3 regions of the Granulicella tundricola MP5ACTX9 genome follow, and region 2 is predicted to be linked to each of the others. Evidence: predicted binding sites of a transcription regulator. Region 2 holds the regulator's gene; each other region holds the start of a gene.
What was found. The regulator LexA, encoded in region 2, represses DNA repair genes until DNA is damaged. The targets are predictions, from matches to a motif close to CANTTCGCTTTTTATTCGC.

Region 1 (4,075 bases), on a different replicon from region 2:
CTCCGGGAATTGGGACTGGAACAATCCACGCTGCGCAACCTGCGGAATCGCCGGCTCCGCGTCCAGGGTCAGGCCGAGAATACCAGCCTGCGGAGGATCGGCCTGTAGCTTGAGGTGCAGCAGCTTGAGCAGGAGATCTTTGCTCTGGACCGGAACGGCAGGCCGAACCTCCAACCGGTGCGGAGATGCTTTTTCGAGCTCAAGCGTGATCGTCACACTCCGCAAGGCATAGGCATGATTGATCGTCTGCCGCAGCAGGGTTTCGATCATCGGGGACAGGATGAAGAGCAGAGGTTCGAGCGACTCAAGTGGACCATCGAGTTCTACATGCTCCGTAAGAACGAAGGAAGGGTCTTGAGGAACGAGCAGATGGTCTTCGCATCCCACGGCCAAACGCTGAAGACGCTTGCCCTGTTGACCGATCCGGCTGACCAGGGCTGCCTCTGGAAGAGCAGCCAGTTCTCCCAGGTTGCGAATACCCCAGCGTCCCAGGGTCGCCAGAGTAGCAGCCTCTACGGTCAACATCGACAACGGCAGAGGCGCGAGCTTGGATCGCACGTCCTTCGCATCCACTTGCGTTACACCGGAATAGCTTCGAGCCAGCAAGAGACTTGCTTCCGCATTGGGCGCCACCGCGACATTCGATGCAAAATCCAGCTGCTGAAGTGCGCTCCGTATCGCTTCTGCGTAGCTTCGTGCATCGCCGAACAGCGTCTCGGTGCCCGACTGGTCGACGAGCAGCACTGCGGCCGATTGCTTCCCGTTCGCGTAACCGTTGACTGGTGAAGCTATGATCTGCACCCGTGGAGAGAACCGCTCCACCGCTTCAAACAGGATCTCGAGTGCAGCCTTCTCTTCCGCAATAGAACGTTCGTGAAAGAGGACCTGACCGGAGGTGTCCGCCTGGACCTTGCTCATGCCGTGGGTCAGGCCCAGGTCTTTCGCAGATCGGTTGAACGAGACCACTCGTTCGAGCGGAGCTTTGCCCTCGACTACCGCAACAGCCTGGACTCTTGCGCGCTTCTCCAATCGCAACCAGGCCAGCGTCGGAAACTCCGGGATGTAGATCGCTGCGTATCCCATGTCTATTGCCCCGCCGCCCGCATCCAGGCGGGTGCCGCTTGCCAGCTCACGGCTCGGCCGGGAGCCTTCTTCGCGAATGGGCTGCTCAGTCGTTGACGAGCGACCTCCGCCGTCCGCGAGAGACCGTTCAAGAGATTTCCTGAAAGCATTGGGGCTCCTGCCGAGCAGTCCAGCACACACAGCGCGCTTGATCGTGCGCAAGCCACCTGGGTGAGCAGGAGAAAGATTGCATCGCTTTCCTGGGCGGCCCGCCGAAAGCGGAACCAGGTTGCCGAAGGGATTCGAAGTGCCTGCTCCGGCGGTACGGAAGCGAGATCGAGAACGACGACGCGGAAACCGCCTGACTGAAGGATTTGATCGGTGGCGCGAATCGCCTTATCCAAACGGCTCCATGGTTTCTCAATCTTCTTGCCGGCAGAAGTGACCAGGACGGGGGCTTGAGCCCGATCACGGGCCTCGGTGGCAGCACGACGATCTGCTTGCCGGATGGGATCGGACTCATCCGCGTGACGAGCATTGAAGTGCTCGTAAGCGACCTGCTCCTCAGGAGCTGCGGCAAGGCTCAACTTCCCGTTAGGGTAGCCAGGAGTGCCTTCCATCTTCTGAAGTCTTGTCTCAGCCTTTTGCATGAGCATCTGGCCCAGCGCGGCATCGAGGCCCTTAGTCTCCGTTCGTGGATGATTGCTCCCGCAGTGTCCCCCCACCATCTTTCCTGCTTCGGCTTGGCCGATCCTGGAGGTGGGAGCTGGGGAAGAGGGCTCTACCTCCGCTCGGGGGCGCAGGCTAGCCACCCGGACCCACAAGAGGTTCTGATGGTTGACTCCAGAGGCAGCGGCGCACTTCGGGTCGAACGTGTCATCCACGTCGATGTAGGCGCAGGCAGAGTCGGCCGTTGCTCCTCGAAGCAGAGAGAATGCCAGCGAAGTTCGACCGGAGCTGGCCAGCCCGGTGAACTCCGTCACTCCTCCAATCGGCAATCCCCCGCCAAGCAACCCGTCGATCGCCAAAACGCCGGAACTCATCAGACGCGGAGCCTGCAACGCCTGGGGCGACAAAGCAGCAGGAATGCGCGATGAAAGCTTCGCCTCGATCTCGCGTTTCAGCATTGCGCTTTGTGAGGAGTAGCCCATCTGTTATTTCGCCTTTTATTCGCCCGTGTTCGCCTAAGCATAGCTCTCTCGGCCTGTGCAAAGTCAACGTGCACCGTTTCTGGTGCGTAGCCTTTTCAGGAATAAGTCGCTCATTCCATGAGCCGAACAGCGCGCCCGGGCCGATTCTCCTTCAGCAGCTACCGTGTAGAGGTAAAGCACATCAAACGCAGCTGAGGCGAAAGTTTTGGAAACCCAGTCGGATCCCTACAACCTGCAACGTTTCATCAATGCCCAGGAGTCCACCTTCGATGCGGCCCGCGCAGAACTCGAAGCGGGACAAAAGCGATCCCATTGGATGTGGTTCATCTTCCCTCAAATCAAGGGCCTGGGTTCAAGTCCTACAGCTCAACGATTTGCTATCTCCAGCCTTGAAGAGGGAGCAGCCTATCTGGAGCATCGGGTGCTGGGACGTCGACTAGAAGTGTGCACGGCTCTTGTCAATCGCGTTCGTGGAAAGTCAGTCGACGATATCTTCGGATATCCAGACAATCTGAAATTTCACTCCTCGATGACCCTGTTCGCTGAGGTGGCTGACAAGTTTGGGTTTGAGGCGACAGTCTTCAGAGAAGCATTGGCCATACACTTCGCCGGCCAGCGTGACACGGCCACAATGAAGCAGCTCGATTCCCGCTGAGCGACTTCCATGCACTATCCAATCAGCAACGCTTGCAAGCTGGCGAATACTCCTGCATCGTGTCTCCCAGGATCTAGCTCCAAATCGATCACAGTCACTCCAGGTAGATCGACCTTGTAGTCTTCCAACTCAGTCGTAGAGCCGCTCGGACTGAAGCTCCATTGCTGCCGCAGAATCTCACGCCGTGGCTCCCGAGCTGTTGTCACAAAGAGGGCAAACTCCTGGGAGCGGCTTACCTGGGTTTCTGTGAATTCCAGCCTTATACGCCGGATGTGCTGAGGGCTATTAAACTTCAATCTAATCTGCTGTGGGCCCGGAGTGGATGCTCGCCACCCACCTTCAGTACCCAAGCGCAAGGCGTCTTCAAGTGGATGAAGGTGGTCTTCGGATGAGATCTCAGCTGTCGTCTGTTCACAAAGGTCAATCCAGTCTGTGGCTGCTTCGTTGGTCTTTCGAGAATCAGGTCCAAGTAGAATTTTGCGCATCGTTTCCCTCTCAAAGTCATTGCCTAGCAGTTTCAGCCTTCATTTTCCGAGATTGTGTCGCGGATGGTTTGGGCCACATCCTCGATGGATGTGTGTTGGCTGAGTTCTCTGATCTCAGTCGTATTTGCGACTTTCTCGAGACCCATCTGCTTTGCGATCTGCCGATCCATGCTCAGCACCGCCGTAATCTCTTTCTCCGTAAGGAGAAGGATCTGCAACATGAGGTGATCCCGCTCGTCAGCTCTTCGGCCCATGCGTGCCTGGCGCATCAGGATAAAGCTTGCCAGGAGAATCGCTTCTACGGCGACCAGCGTTGCCAACAACGAATAGGGTGAAGGATCGAAATGCGGTATACCCGGCACGTTCAAGGTATTGGCTACGATCCAGCCAAGGAAAAAAAGCAGGTGTAGGCTCACAAAGCTAAAGCTGCCTGCAAATGCAGCAATCTGGTCACCCAGACGCTCTGATCGAGTCCTCTTCTCTAAAAACTCCTGCTCATGACGCGCGATGAGGTCGATATGTTCCTGGATATGGGATTGCGCCATGCAGATCAGATGCTTCAGCAGAGCGCCAAGTGTTGATGGCGAATGAAAGGCGAAGTAAAATAGGGCAAGACTACGGCACGCCGTCAATGACCGGGAGGGATGATGAGGGCTGAACTAACGCAGGAGGACTTCGAGGCACAGTGGCGGCCCATTCCTCTGGACCACTTTCCCCTTCCA
Region 2 (4,075 bases):
CGCGGTCGAGGACGATGGCGGACTCGGCGGCGTGGGCGTTGGACTCTGCGGCGGCGAGGGTGGCCTTCTGGGCGGCGACCTGGTCGAGAATCTCCTGCTGGTCCAGCTGGGCGAGGACCTGGCCGCGGCGGACGGTGTCGTTGATGTCCGTGGAGAGCTGGGTGACGATGCCGGAGGCCTTGGATTTGACCTCGACCTGGGTGATGGGGTGGACCTTGCCGGTGGCGACGACGGACTTGGCGATGTCGGTGCGTTCCACCCGGACGAGCTGCGCGGGATCGATGGCGCCGGAGTGGCCGTGGGCTACGGCGGTGAGGCCGAGGACACCGACGAGAACGACGGCCGAGATGCTGAAGTAGAGGACTTTGCGGGATTTCTTTTTGGGGGCCATGCTCGCTCCGTTGGGGTGACGGAGAAAGATACGGCAGGGAGCTTCAGTTTGTTCCGTAGGTCTTTCCTAAATTACGGGAGGGCTTAAATCTCTACTGCAAGAGCTGTTTGATGGCTTCTTCGAAAGCCGCTCTATCCACGATGCCGGCGTGCGAGACGGCTATCTTACCGTTTCGATCAATCAGCAGGGTCAGAGGCATTTCCCGGAGGTGGAAACGCTCCCCAAGAGCGTCCGTGCCCACGGCGACGGGGTAGTTCATATTCCACTTCGCCATGAAAGGCTTGATCAATTCCGGCGTCTCGCCATACATATCCAGACCAATTACGGCGAGACCCTTGGGACGATATTTCTTATCGAAATCAACATACCAGGGGAGCTCTACCTTGCACCCGCCGCAGGTCGTGGCCCAGAAATCCAACAGAATGACCTGACCTTTGTAGCTTGAGAGGGTCAGCTGTTTGCCCTGAACGTCAGTGAGGGTAAAATCAGGGGCCGAAACACGCAGGGCGGCGGGGATCAGCTCATCCGCAGGTTTTGCCGTAGCAGGGAAGACAGTCATCAGCGCGAAAGCAGCCAGAAGTATGGGCTTATGCATGGCTCGATGCTAGCAGAGGGATGCCGCTCGTTCGAAGGTCTCAAGCGTATTTGCGGATGATGCCCAGGACCTTGCCCTGGATGCTGACGTTGGCGGCGGGGGCGTAGATGGGGGCCATCTCCTTGTTGGAGGGTTGGAGGCGGATCATGGCGCCTTCGCGATAGAAACGCTTGAGGGTGGCGTCGGCTCCGTCGATGAGGGCGACGACGATCTCGCCTTCGCGTGCGGTGCGGGTGCGCTCTACGAGAACGTAATCTCCGGAGACGATGTGCTCGTCGCGCATGGAGTCTCCGCGAACTTCGAGCGCGAAGACCTCACGGTTGCCGATGATGTCGCCGAGGGAGATGGATTCGGCGGTCTCGATGGCTTCGACAGGCTGGCCTGCGGCGATGCGGCCGAGCAGCGGCAGGCGCTCAAAGCCCTTTTTACTGGTGCGCGCGGGGAGCACGTCGATGGACCGGCTACGATTGTGGGCGCGCTGGAGCAGGCCTTTGTTCTGCAGGTTGGTGATGTGTTTGTGGACGGTTGCGAGCGAGTTGAGGCCAAGACCGGAGGCGATCTCCTCGTAGGAGGGGGAGTAGCCGTTCTTCGTGGTGAAGCCGGAGAGAAAGTCGATTACTTCCTTTTGCCGCCGTGTGATTGCCATGTCCGCAATTGTAGCGAATAAAAGGCGAACTGCAAGTATCAAAGTGGTGTACCGCAAAAGTTGTAGGAAAAGTGGACCCAAATTGGATTGATTTGGGAACGGGTTCCCATTTGGGATTGGACCTCTCACAGAACTCAACAAAGCATTGATTGTCCTGATGGAGCGGAAGAGAGTTAGTCCCATGCCCCTCTCGACCGGAACTGAGGGTGATGGTCAGAACAATGTGCTCTCCAGATGTGCCGCAACCAACTTGAGTAAAAAGGGGAATTGATTATGCGGGTACTGATCGTAGAGGACGATGCAGCTTTGGGAATCTTTCTGCAAAAGGGCCTGAAGCTGGAAGGACATGATGTGCAACTGGTTGGCGACGGCCAGGCGGGTCTGGACCATGCGATGGAGCATGCTCCAGACCTGATGGTGCTGGACCTGAGCCTGCCGAAGAAGGACGGAATCCAGGTGCTCGAAGAGATGCATGGGCACTTCGGGGGGACGTCTGTGTTGGTGCTGACGGGGCGGAACCAGGTCTCTGACCGGGTAAAGTGCCTGAACCTTGGCGCGGACGATTGCCTGCTGAAGCCGTTCAGCTTCAGTGAGCTGAATGCGCGGTGCAGGGCGCTGCTGCGGCGGCGACAGCACTCTGCCGATCAGACGCTACGCTATGCGGGCGTGGAACTGAACCGGATCGATCGGCGGGTGACGCGGGACGGGCTGTCCATTGAGCTGACGGGCAAGGAGTTTGCCCTGCTGGAGTTCCTGATGCAGGCACGGGGACGAACGTGCAGCCGCAGTGAATTGCTGCGGGAGGTGTGGCAGATGTCGCCGGATGCGGGGACGAACGTAGTGGATGTCTATGTGAACTACCTGCGCAAGAAGCTTGGGTCAACGCGGTCCGGCATTGGTGCTGACCGGGTGATCGAGACGGTGCGTGGTGAGGGCTACATGATGTCCATGGGCACGGAGCGCAGGCCGCCGGGCGCGGCGGTGCCGGACGGGCTGCAGGGTTCGCTGCGCGGTCCCGGGGCCGGTGTCTTCGGCCTGGGACTAGGCGCGCGTGCCAGCGCCTGAGGCGGGCGGGGCGGGGCTCGAAGACAGGATGAAGGCACTGATGGGCGAGCTGCGAATCGTCGTCCATGATCTGTACCAGCCGCTTTCGGCGTTGCAGTGCAGGCTTTATCTGGGCCGGATGGATACGGACCTGGAGAGCATGGGCGCGGCGATCGAGGAGAGCCTCGCCGAGTGCGAGCGCATCGTGGATCAGGTGCGGTTGCTTCAGAACAAATTGAAGTCTTAGCAGCATTTTCTGACTTGGGAAAGCAGGGGGCCATGGGAAGTTTGATATCGCAGGTAGCGGGCAGCAGTCCGCAGGGTGGGGTTCGGGCACGGACAGTGGTTTTGGCCAGTGCGGATGTGGATTTGAGGGGAAGGCTGCGGCGGTCTCTGAGCGCATTGCGCTGGACCGTGCTGGAGGCGGGCGGCGGCGCGGAGGCGATGGAGCTCACCGATACGGGCAAGCCTGAGGCGTTGCTGATTGACGAGTGGCTGCCGGACCTGGAGGCAGGGGAGCTGATGACTCAGCTCAGGATGATCTATCCGTTGATGGACGTGCTGCGGATGGATGGGGCACCGACTGGGGGTGCGGCAACCGGGCGAAGTCCGCGCCGGCACGAGCTGCTGCATGCGATCCGGGAGGCGCATGAAGCATCTCCGGCTCCGGTGAGCTTGCCAGTGCAGGCACCTTCCTCCCCTGAGCCGCTTGCAGCGGTTTCGGTGGCTTCTGAGATGGTGTATCCGGAGCTGACGGAGGCGGAGGTAAAGACGCTGCCTCTGCCGGCGGCGGCACCAATGGCAGCAGAGGCTCCTGCGGCTGCGTCGGTCAGGGCGGCGGGCATTGCCGATATGGTGGGCGAGTCGGCAGCGATGCGGGAGCTGGCGAGGATGATCCGGCTGGTTGCGCCACGGTCTGCGACGGTGCTGATCGAAGGCGAGACGGGGACGGGTAAGGAGGTCGTGGCGAAGGCAGTTCACCGGCTAAGCGCGCGAGCGGGAAAGCCGTTTGGAGTGCTGAACTGCGCGGCGATTCCAGAGTCGCTGCTGGAGGCGGAGCTGTTTGGGCACACGCGCGGTGCGTTTACAGGTGCGGTGCAATCAAGGACGGGACGCATTGAGGCGGCGAACGGCGGCACGCTGTTCCTGGATGAGATCGGTGAGATGCCGCTGGCGCTACAGGCCAAGATGCTGCGTTTCCTGGAGTATGGAGAGCTGCAACGGGTCGGTGACAACGAAACAATGCGCGTGGATGTACGGGTGATTGCAGCGACGCATCAGCCCCTGGAGCAGAGAGCTGAGGAGAAGGCATTCCGGCTCGACCTGTACTATTGGCTTCGTCTCTGGCTGGAAAGCGCCACCCTCGGCGGCCCTGGCCGTCTGCCCGCCACCACCGCTG
Region 3 (4,075 bases), 1.3 Mb from region 2:
TTGTCCGCGAGCTCTTTGAGGAGACCCTTGGAGTCTGTCTCGTACATGACGTCCACGCCATGGCCGATGCGCTCTGCGTGGCCTAGCTCGACCGCCTGGCGGATGTGGAAGGAGAGGCCGGCGGGGGGGACCATTCCGGGGGCGAGCTCGCCGGCGTGGAGGGAGATGTGGACGCGAGGGTAGACGGAGTGGAGGTAGTCCAGCATGAGCATCTGGCGGTGATACTCGCTCATGGCCATGTAGTTGTCTTCCGGCTGGACGAAGTTGAGGCCTACGACGTTGGCGTTGGGGCCGGAGGCGAGCTCGGCGTCGGCGACCTCAAAGGCGAGGAGGGTTTGGGCGAAGACCTGCTGGGCGGGGAAGGCGCGGAGGACCTGATAGAGGAAGCGGATCTGGACTGCGCAGGCGGGGGCTGCGGTGGGGGTTCCGCAGTGCTCGATCTGGCGGCGATCTGCGAGGGCCTTGGCGAACTCGGCGCGGTCTGTTACGACCTCATCCTTGAGGCCTGAGGCGAGGAGCTTATCGCGGAGGTCTGCGAGCTCTGCGGGCAGGGTGCCGGTGGTGTCGTCCGGGACTGAGGTGGCGGCGGTGGTGACGATGCGGGGGGTGGGGGCGGTGGGCCAGCCGAGCTTGTAGCCGAGGGCTGCGGCCTTGGAGAAGGTGGGGGTCTCCATGATCTCGAGATACTGCTCGTTCTGGGCGGCGGCGCGGGATGCGACCTCGTCGAGCCACTCACCTTTGTGGGTTTTGGCGATGCCGCCGAACTTTTCGAAGGTGTCGAAGAACTGGTCATGGCCAGTATGGCCGGGGGTGGGGACGTAGGCACGCATGGAGAAGGAGTCGACGAGCGCGTCGTAGAGATGCTGATTTTTGAAGGCGGTGGCGGCTAGGACGTTGTCCGGGGCGCAGGTGGGATTGGGGGTGTCAGTGCCGATGCTTTTTGCGAAGGCAAGCTTGATGGGGTCTACGCAGAGATTGTCCTCTGCGGCGTCCTTGATGAAGGTCTCGGCGTAGATGGCGCCGGAGAGGTGCATGTGGAGGTCCGCGCCTTTGGGCATGCGCTCCAGGAAAGAGTGGAGGGCTAGCGGGCTGAGAGCTTTGGCGCTCTCAAAGGCTTGAGTGGCGCGGCGCTCCGACTGGTTGGCAGGGGCAATGTGGTGCGCGGGCTGGGCGAAGGCAGATACGGCAAGGCCAGAGGCCAGAAGAATACAAAGACTTTCACGCATAAATGAAGTTTATGCGAAAGGTTGAGGTGCGGATAGAAAAAGCAAGGCGTAACGGGGATAAGACGGATCAAGACGGGATAAGGACAGATAAGACAGGCGACGGCTTTTTATTTGAAAGGCAAGTACGAGTGTGACTGCACTGGGGGTGGTGCAGGGTGAGGATTGTGGGTGCGGGGCGAAGACGGGGCGAATAGAATGGTGGGGTGAGTGATGTGCCCCAACCCGATCGGTTCGGATTTCTGCATATCGACCTCAACAGCTTCTTTGCGTCTGTGGAGCAGCAGCTTCATCCGGAGATGCGCGGGAAGCCGGTGGGTGTGTGTGGGACGATGGCCGATACGGGGGCGCTGATTGCTGCGAGCTACGAGGCGAAGGCGCTGGGTATCCATACGCTGACGAAGGTGGGCGAGGCGAAGCGGATCTGTCCGGAGATCATCCTGGTGAATGGGTCGCATACGGAGTACTCGCGGTTTTCCCATGAGATTGCGGCGGCGGTGGAGCGGTGCTGCCCGGTGGCGCATACGCCTTCGATCGACGAGATGGTGTGCCAGTTGATGGGGCGGGAGTGTGAGCCGCCGAATGCACGGCGGATTGCGCTGGAGATCAAGCAGGCGATCAAGGACGATGTGGGGGATACGCTGCGGTGCTCGATTGGGATGGCACCGAACCGGTACCTGGCGAAGATTGCGAGCGATATGCAGAAGCCGGATGGGCTGATCGGGCTGCTGCCTTCCCAGTTGCCGAGGGCGATTGCACATCTGGAGCTGCGGGATCTGCCGGGGGTGGGGGCGAAGACCGAGGAGAGGCTGAACGGCAAGGGCATTACGACGATGGAGCAGTTGCTGGCGCTGGACCGGACGGGGATGCATAGGTTGTGGGATTCGGTGTGGGGCGACCGGCTGTATCACTGGCTGAGAGGCGGTGAGACGGGCGATGATGGTGCTCCGGTGGCGAGCGAGGTGCAGAAGTCGCTGGGGCACAGCCATGTGATGGGGCCGGAGTTCCGGAGCGATGGAGGTGCGTGGAGCGTCGCGCACAAGCTGCTGCATAAGGCGAGCATGCGGCTGCGGATGGAGAAGTTTTATGCGGGTGCGATGACGGTGACGATCAAGTATGCGTTGACGACCGAGCAGGCGGGGCGGATGGGGGCTAAGAAGCATTCCAGCGGGATCAAGAGCAAGGGGTGGGCGATGGAGGCTCGGTTCAAGGATTGTCAGGACACGCTGAGCTTGCTGGATGTGCTGCGGAATGTTTGGAAGCAGAGGCCCAGGGGAGAAGAGTTTGAACGGCCTTTTTTTGTTGGGGTGACGCTGCGGGAGTTGATTCCGGAGGATGAGCATCAGGCTTCGTTGTTTGGCGATCCGGATAATCGTGCGGACCTTTCCAAGACGATGGATAAGCTGAACCTGAAGTATGGGCATACGACGCTGCACTTTGCGGGGATGCTGCCGGCGAGAGACACGGCTCCGACTCGGATTGCGTTTACGCAGATCCCAGTTCAGTACGGCGTGGAGTATATGTAGCTGACGAAGACGTGCATTTACTGCTACAAGAAAGCATGGCTCCATTGCGATTTTCAGTTGGCATCCCGACCTTCAACCAGGCGGAGTATTTGGTAGAGACGATTGAATCCCTGCTGCAGCAGACTCGTCCGCCGGATGAGATTGTGATCTCCGACCACTACAGCACGGATGGGACGGCGGAGATTATTCGGAGGTATGCGGGTAAGGTTCGTGGGGTGCAGCCTCCGCCTGGAGTGAACCTGACGGGTCAGTACAACTTCACGCTGACGAGCCAGACGGGTGACTGGATCACGTTGCTTTCCAGCGACGATGTGGCTCGGCCGAACTTCTGCGAGGTGCTGGAGAGAGGTGCGATGAGGCAGCCGGATGCGGTGCTAGTGCGGACTGGCTGGGAGAACATCGACGCCGCAGGCAAGACCGTGAGCACGAACTATATGCTGAGCGTGCCGAAGGTGGAGCAGCCTCCGGCGACGCTGATCTCACAGAAGAATGGGCCGAAGGTCAGCTTTGCGGCGTTTGCGCTGAAACGTGAGGCTTATATGAAGTCGGGGCCGATTCTGGGGTCGCTGGAATCGCTGGCGGACTGGGGGCTGTTTCTGCAGATGGCGCCGTTCGGCAGCTTTGTTTATGAGCATGAGTTGATCAGTGGCTACCGGGTGGGGCATGACGGAGACAAGTTCCGGCGGCGGCTGGGGATGTGGATTCGCGATGAAGAGAGGATCTTCCGTGAGGTGATTCCGGCGGCGGCGGAACGGTGCGGCATGGCGGACACGGCGTGGATTATGGAGGCGGCCGGCGCGAACTTCCAACGGTATCTTTCCGCGGCGAGTAAGGAGTTCACGCCTCAGGAACGCGGGGAGATCGTCCCGCTGTTTCAATCATGGGCCGGGATGGTTGGGGGCAAGGCGATGCTGGAACGCTTTCGCGCGGGCGAAACGATCGAGACGCCGGCGACACTGCTGGAGCGTGCGAAGTCCTTGCTTCGGCCGCTGGCGCAAGGAGTGCTCGGCCGGCTGCGGCGCTAGCGTGGGGGTGACAAACGTCATCTTCGATTGCTGACAAGCGGCACTGATCTTCTGCTTTGGGTGGGGCGAGACTTCTTCTTGTAAGTCAAGGAGAAGGCGATGCCGACAGCGGAGATGGAAGCGGTTGAGAGCGTGAGCAGGACGGGTGAGGCGGTGGCCTCGCTTGAAAATGTGACGAAAAACTATGGAAGCGTAACGGCACTGGATGGGCTTTCCCTGAAGCTCTATCCAGGCGAGATTGTGGCGCTGCTGGGGGCGAATGGCGCGGGGAAATCGACCGCGGTGCGGCTGCTGCTGGGGC

Region 1: ACIX9_RS21860 (P-loop NTPase family protein) is a predicted target of LexA. The motif match lies at 2,218-2,236, and genes of this name have one in related genera.
Region 3: ACIX9_RS01510 (DNA polymerase Y family protein) is a predicted target of LexA. The motif match lies at 1,402-1,420, and genes of this name have one in related genera.

Annotation. Positions count from the first base shown of each region.
Region 1 is NC_015058.1:91,210-95,284, forward strand. Features, by position in the region: gene ACIX9_RS21855 (DNA polymerase Y family protein) at 1-1,083, opposite strand, end outside; gene ACIX9_RS21860 (P-loop NTPase family protein) at 1,086-2,189, opposite strand; gene ACIX9_RS21865 (DUF1810 domain-containing protein) at 2,419-2,868, shown strand; gene ACIX9_RS21875 (DUF1003 domain-containing protein) at 3,386-3,898, opposite strand; gene ACIX9_RS21880 (hypothetical protein) at 3,998-4,075, shown strand, end outside.
Region 2 is NC_015064.1:1,717,196-1,721,270, forward strand. Features, by position in the region: gene ACIX9_RS07370 (efflux RND transporter periplasmic adaptor subunit) at 1-391, opposite strand, end outside; gene ACIX9_RS07375 (peroxiredoxin family protein) at 483-986, opposite strand; gene lexA (transcriptional repressor LexA) at 1,027-1,632, opposite strand; gene ACIX9_RS07385 (response regulator transcription factor) at 1,906-2,697, shown strand; gene ACIX9_RS07390 (hypothetical protein) at 2,684-2,923, shown strand; gene ACIX9_RS07395 (sigma 54-interacting transcriptional regulator) at 2,956-4,075, shown strand, end outside.
Region 3 is NC_015064.1:368,679-372,753, reverse strand. Features, by position in the region: gene ACIX9_RS01515 (adenosine deaminase family protein) at 1-1,226, opposite strand, end outside; gene ACIX9_RS01510 (DNA polymerase Y family protein) at 1,430-2,749, shown strand; gene ACIX9_RS01505 (glycosyltransferase family 2 protein) at 2,794-3,774, shown strand; gene ACIX9_RS01500 (ABC transporter ATP-binding protein) at 3,874-4,075, shown strand, end outside.